DNA from 2 places in the Mesorhizobium sp. L103C131B0 genome. Region 2 is predicted to be linked to the other one. Evidence: predicted binding sites of a transcription regulator. Region 2 holds the regulator's gene; the other holds the start of a gene.
What was found. The regulator LexA, encoded in region 2, represses DNA repair genes until DNA is damaged. The targets are predictions, from matches to a motif close to TGTTCNNNNTGTGTTCNG.

Region 1 (3,417 bases), on a different contig from region 2:
AATTTTGCTGGTTGCGGGCATGACTGTGACCGGGGCCAATGCAGCGGATTTCGTTGAACCGGTAGCCTCCACCTATTCATGGACCGGCTTTTACATCGGCGCGAATGCGGGTGGCGCCTTTGGCAATATCGACGGCAACTTCATAGGCATCACTGGATCGGCCGACATCAGCGACTTCACCGGCGGTGTCCTGGTCGGTGCCAACTATCAATCCGGCCCGTGGGTTTTCGGTATCGAAGGCGACATAAATTATCTGGGCTTCAAGCAGGAATTCGACGACGGCGGTCTTTTTGCGCGTGCAAGTCTGGATGCCTACGGGACGATCCGGGGTCGCGTCGGCTACGCATTCGATCAGTTTCTGCCCTATGTCACCGCTGGCCTTGCCGTAGGCAATGTCAAGATCGACGAACATGTCTTCAACGAAACCGAAACCAAGCTTCAGACCGGATATGCGGTCGGCGGCGGTGCGGAATATGCTTTCAACAACAATTGGACCGTTCGCGCGGAATATCTATACGTCGACCTCGGCAAGAAGGATTTCGGGTTCGATCCCGTCGATCCTTACAACGTGAAGACGAATTTCAGCGTCGTTCGCGCAGCCTTCGCCTACAAGTTCTGACTTTTAGCAAAGCCAGACATCATCGGTTCTTGATATCGGTCCGGGCGGACAGCTAGCCATCCCGACAAAGCAGGCTAGGCTTCGTCACGCCGCCTGCGCTACCCGCTCCGACATCATGCGGTAGGAAATCGCCTCGGCCAGGTGGATGCGGCCGACGGCCTCGCTGGCGTCGAGGTCGGCCAGTGTGCGCGCCACTTTAAGCACGCGGTGATAGGCGCGCGCAGAAAAGCCGAGTTTCTCGCTGGCGTCTTTCAGCAGCGACAGGCCGGCTGCGTCCGGCGCGGCGATGTCCTCGATGACAGAAGGCGAGCAATGGGCGTTGGTGGTGGCGCTGGTGACGCCCAGCCGCTCGAACCGCTCGCGCTGGATGGTGCGGGCGCGCGCCACGCGCTGGGCGACCGCCGCGCTCTTCTCCGCCCGGTCGGGCCGGATCAGGTCGGCGGCCGAGACAGCCGGTACCTCGATCCTGAGGTCGATGCGGTCGAGCAGCGGGCCTGAGATGCGCGCCTGGTAGTCGGTGCGGCAGCGTTCGCCGCGCAGGCAGCGATAGCCGGGCTCGCCGGCCATGCCGCAACGGCACGGGTTCATCGCCGCTACCAGCTGGATGCGCGCTGGATAGGTGACGCGGTGGTTGGCGCGCGCGATCATGCAGTCGCCGGTCTCCAGCGGCTGGCGCAGCGCATCCAAGGTCTGCGGCGTGAATTCGGGAAACTCGTCCAGGAACAGGACGCCGTTATGGGCAAGCGATACTTCGCCCGGCCGCGCCCTGATGCCGCCGCCGACCATTGCCGCCATCGAAGCCGAATGGTGCGGGGCGCGGAACGGCCGCCGGTCGGTGAGCTTGCCTTCGCCGAGCTCGCCGGCCACCGAGGCGATCATCGAGACTTCAAGAAGTTCCTTGGGCGCCAGTGGTGGCAGAATTGAAGGCAGCCTCTGCGCCAGCATCGATTTTCCCGAGCCGGGAGGCCCGACCATCAACAGATTGTGGCCGCCGGCCGCCGCCACTTCCAGCGCCCGCTTGGCGCTTTCCTGGCCCTTGATGTCGCAGAGGTCGGGCAGGTCGCGGGCCGAGACATGGATGCCGGGCTCGGGCCGCGACAGCACCTGCGTGCCGCGAAAATGATTGGCGATGGCAATCAGGCTGCGCGGCGCCAATATGTCGAAATCCTTGCCCGCCCAGGCCGCTTCCGGCCCGCAGCCGAACGGGCAGATCAGGCCCTTTCCCTCGGCATTGGCGCCGATCGCCGCCGGCAGCGCGCCGGCGACCGCGGCAATGGTGCCGTCGAGCGACAATTCTCCGAGCACGACATAGGAGGCCAGCATGTCGCCCGGAATGGCGCCGAGTGCAGCCATCAGGCCGAGCGCGATCGGCAGGTCGTAATGGCTCCCTTCCTTGGGAAGATCGGCAGGCGCCAGGTTGACCGTCACCTTCTTCGACGGCATCGACAGCCCCGACGCATGCAGTGCCGCCTGCACGCGCTCGCGGCTTTCGGCCACCGCCTTGTCGGCCAGCCCGACGATCTGCATGCCGACCTTGCCCGGCGCGATCATCACCTGGACATCGACCGGTACGGCCTCGATGCCCTGGAAAGCAACCGTGCGAACCCGCGCCACCATCTTGCTCTGCCCCCGGATATCGGCTCGCCTCGGCCTTGTGGTTCAGACCGCGAGCGACGTCAGGACAAGACAACCATAGATTTCAGGCCAAGGCAAGAACATTACAGGAACATGCATTCGTGGTGGCTGCAGCGCGCTGTGCCGGTTGCAAAAACGGAAGATGGTCAAGCAAAATGGAACGGCTGCTCCGCCTCCTCGACCGCGTTTAACAAGGGCGACTAGGCCCTTCGGCGATCTGAGGGTGTTGCTTCTAAGCGGTGATGAAGGCATCGACCGAACCTGAAAGCGATCGATCGATCGCGACCTGCGGTGGAAGCCACTCCATGACAGGATATCTGAAAGGCCAAGGCAGGGCGATCCGGCGCGAAGAGCCGCTCTCCAGAAAAATCTCGTTTACAAGGTCTATGAACCGCCCGCGGTCTCGTTCGATTCGTTTCAAAGTTTGCGAACGAATGTAATCCCGGGGAATTCGTCGCTCCTTCAGCGCTAAGACAGCCTCCGCGATGGATCGAGGATCGGGTGGAACTGTGAGCGAATAGTCGTCATCCAGATAAAGGTCTCGGCCGCCATGGTTCGGCGTCGTGACCACTGGAAGGCCCGCGAGAAGATATTCCGTGCTGGCGAACATTGGTCCTTCCAGGTGAGAGAGACAGATTCCCACGGCTGCACGATTCAGATGCGTGTTCACCTGAGCCGGTGCCAATCGGACCGGCTTGCCGGTGCCGTCAAACTCGTTGATAAAGACGTGATGCGGCGCGAGCTCCCTATGCCGATTTATTCGCGCTCTTTCCGACTCCGTCGTGGAGGACCCGCTTGAATCTCGATAGAAGACAAATGCGCAACGCTGGATGCCAAGCGACAAGTCATGGCGCTTCCACGGAGCCAGTTGCGCATTGTAGATTGCATCAAATTCTACAGGGACGTCATTGAGGGGCCTGAATATGTGTTCGGAGGTTGTTGACGTCTTGTTGTGCAGGACGGCGGCCTCGCCGGACTGATTCAACAGATCAGCCTCGGCCTGAGTGTTGGATAGGAAGATTAGCGAGTGACGGGGGTTCTTGAGTCTATGCAGAACGGCATAGGTCCGGATGGTTTTGACGCTAGCACTGTTTTCGATGGACCAGGTTGGCGAGATGAGAAACCAGGCGCGGTGGCCGCGTGGAAGGAAAGGCATATGACTT
Region 2 (3,417 bases):
CAGCGGATCGGCGGCATCCATTGCTTCGATTGTAGCGAGATCGGGTGTCGTGCTCATGATCCGGCGCCCCTCCATGGACAAACGCGCGCGGCGGAGCCTGCCGCCCAAACATGCCGGCGATCTTGAGTGGTCGCCCTTGAACTGTCAAACATTATATATAATTCACCCATTGAAAGGCTTTGATATATAATGATCCGCCGAGCGTTTATGTCTGATGGATCACGATGCTGGATGACGAGCAGACCTCGAAGACGGAAGCGGCCTATCGCCTGCTCAGGCGCGATATTCTTGCGACCCGGCTGGCGCCTGCCGCGCCGTTGAAGCTGAGCACGCTGCGCAACACCTACGGCATCGGCTGGACGCCGTTGCGCGAGGCGCTGTCGCGGCTGGAGGCGGAACGGCTTGTGACCGCCATCAGCAACCGCGGGTTTGCGGTCGCTCCCGTCTCTCGGGCGGAGCTCGAGGATTTGGCGCGTGCGCGGCTGGTGGTCGAACTGCCCCTGCTGGTGGAATCGATCGAGGAGGGCGACCGTGAGTGGGAAGACGCGGTCGTTGCCGCCCACTATCGTCTCTCACGGTGCGGGTCTGTTCTCGACGATCCATCGGATGATGCGGTCGACGCGTGGTACGAAAAACACGATGCCTTCCATGCGGCGCTGCTCAGTGCCGCGACATCCAGCTGGCTGCTGCGCTTCAATGCGACGATTTCCGACCAATTGCATCGCCATCACCGCTTTCTGGGTCTGGCCCCGACGCTGCGCGCCGCCGCCGGCCGCACGGATGGCCACCGGAAGGCCGTGGCGGCCCTGCGCGACGCCGTGGCGATCGAACACCATACCGCCCTGATGGAAGCGGCCCTCGATCGCGACGTCGAACGTGCGAAAACTCTGATGACCGCTCACATCGGCTACACGCTGCAGGTCTATGCCCAGAGTGAACCCGGCGCGGATGCTGCGCAGCCCCGTCCGAAAAGGAAGCGGCGATCGTAGCCGACGACGCAGGGCACTTTGTCTTCGTTTCACCCCGTTGCCGGCCAACGACTACGAGCGGCGCTCGCAGCGCCGAACGTTACGCTGAACAAAACGTCAACACATTCATTAAACTTTAAAAGGTTGCGGAACACAACTGGAACAGATAGTGTTTGTTCTGGGTTTGTTTTTTCTGATTCTGGTTTCAGAACCCTTGGGGGCCGCGATGCTGACGCGCAAACAACATGAGCTTCTGATGTTCATCCATGAACGCCTGAAGGAGAGCGGAATCCCGCCGTCCTTCGACGAGATGAAGGAAGCGCTCGACCTCGCCTCCAAGTCCGGCATCCACCGCCTGATCACGGCGCTTGAGGAGCGCGGTTTCATTCGCCGGCTGCCGAACCGGGCGCGCGCGCTGGAAGTGCTGCGGCTGCCCGACTCGATCGCACCAGGCCTCAATGCGGCGAGGAAGTTTTCGCCGAGCGTCATTCAGGGCAGTCTTGGTCAAACCGGCCAAGGGCAAGGCGGCCAAGGACAAGGCGCGTTGGGCCAAGGCGGTCTCGGCCGCCAGATCAAGCCGGGCTCGCCGTCGCGTTCGATGTCGGCCGGCAATGACGATGCCGTTTCCGCGATTTCAATCCCGGTTATGGGACGCATCGCCGCCGGCGTGCCGATCGACGCCATCCAGCATCAGACCCATTCGATCTCGGTGCCGCCCGATATGATCATGGGCGGCGAACACTACGCGCTCGAGGTCAAGGGCGATTCGATGATCGAGGCCGGCATTTTCGATGGCGACACGGTCATCATCCGCAATGCCGACACAGCCAGCCCCGGCGAGATCGTGGTGGCGTTGGTCGACGATGAGGAAGCGACCCTGAAACGCTTCCGCCGCAAGGGCGCCTCGATCGCCCTGGAAGCCGCCAACCCGGCCTACGAGACCCGCATTTTTGGACCGGACAGGGTGAAGGTGCAGGGCAAGCTTGTCGGATTGATCCGGCGCTACTGAGCCGGCTTGGGTTTGTACTTTTCACGCTGGTTGTAAGGCGGCAGGCCGCGCGCTTCGCGGGAGAAGCGGCGTTGCTCGTGCCAGGGGCGATACGGCTTGTCGACGGCGAAGCGGATGGTTGGCGCTGCAGCTGCCGATTGCGGATCGAAGAAGACGGCGGCGCTGCCGTCGCGGGCCAGCTGTTTCTTCGTCACGACCAGCACCAGCGGGTCGCGGCACGGATTGTAGGCGGTGGCGTCATCGATGACGATCAGGCTCGCGAAGGCACAGGCCGGCCGCGCCGTCTTGCGGTCTTTCGCAAGCGCTACAATGGCTCCGGAAGGGTGCCGGGCGATACAGAGATCGCCGGTGCAATAGAAGGGCGAGCCGGGCGGCAGATCGAGCGGATCGAGATCGAACCGCGTATCTGTTGCCTCGAAAATCTCAGGTGGGATAATGGTTTTGGCCCGCAGCGCCCGTTTCCAATTGTCCGTGGTGAATTCGTTGGAGCGTTCGCGGTTGAGGGCGAGTTCGCCGCCACCGATCGGCATGGCCACCAGATGCTCGGATATGAGCACGTCGGGCGTAAGCACCTGCGGCACCGTCAACAGGCCGGCCAGCGCGAAAGGCACGGCCGCCAACCTGAGCCAGGTGGTGGCCATGGTGGCGATGACGAGGGCGACCGCCACTAACAGCACCGAGCGGATGGAGATCAGCCCGACGGCGTCGACCGGGGAGCGCTCGGAAATCCAGGCCGATATAGCGATCATCGCCATCAGACCTTTGCCCATCACATAGAGGAACGGCCCGTCGGCGCCGAACGGCATCGCCAGTGCGCTGAGCACGGCAAAGGGCATGACGATCAACGAAACAATCGGCATCACGGCCAGATTGGCGATCAGGCTGAGCGGCGACACACGCTGAAAATGCCAGATGGCGAACAGCAAGGTTGCACTGCCGGCGATGATCGAGGTCATTGCGAGGCCGCCCATGGCCAGCGCGAATTTTCGCGACAGGAAGCCGACGAAGGAGCGCTTTGCCGGCGGCGTTCTCACCTTGTCGGCGCGGTAATCGGCCCAGCCGGCATAGGCGCCGACAAGGGCGGCGGTGGCGGCAAACGACATCTGGAAGCTGGGACCGACCACCTCGTGCGGCGACACCAGGATGACGGCAATGGCGGAGATCGCCAGATTGCGCATGGTGAGTGCGGCGCGATCAAACAGCACGGCGACAAGCATGACCGCCAGCATGATGAAGCTGCGCTCGGCGGCAACCACGACGCCTGAAATAACGAGATAGGCGGCGATCGAGACAAGCGCTGCCGCGGCCGCATATTTCTTCACCGGCCGGCGCGAAGAGAAAACGGGAAACAGCGCAAAGGCGCCACGCAGCAACGCCATGATGGTGCCGGCAACCAGCGCCATGTGCAGGCCGGAGATGGAGATGATGTGGTAGATGCCG

Region 1: the regulator LexA is predicted to act here: its motif matches at 2,331-2,348, upstream of X730_RS157610 (YifB family Mg chelatase-like AAA ATPase).

The regions. Positions count from the first base shown of each region.
Region 1 covers NZ_AYXC01000002.1:767,530-770,946, reverse strand. Annotated here, with positions in the region: gene X730_RS157605 (outer membrane protein) at 1-619, shown strand, start outside; gene X730_RS157610 (YifB family Mg chelatase-like AAA ATPase) at 704-2,236, opposite strand; gene X730_RS157615 (glycosyltransferase) at 2,487-3,417, opposite strand, start outside.
Region 2 covers NZ_AYXC01000015.1:11,708-15,124, forward strand. Annotated here, with positions in the region: gene kynU (kynureninase) at 1-57, opposite strand, end outside; gene X730_RS143525 (GntR family transcriptional regulator) at 225-989, shown strand; gene lexA (transcriptional repressor LexA) at 1,195-1,977, shown strand; gene X730_RS143515 (ComEC/Rec2 family competence protein) at 1,971-3,417, opposite strand, start outside.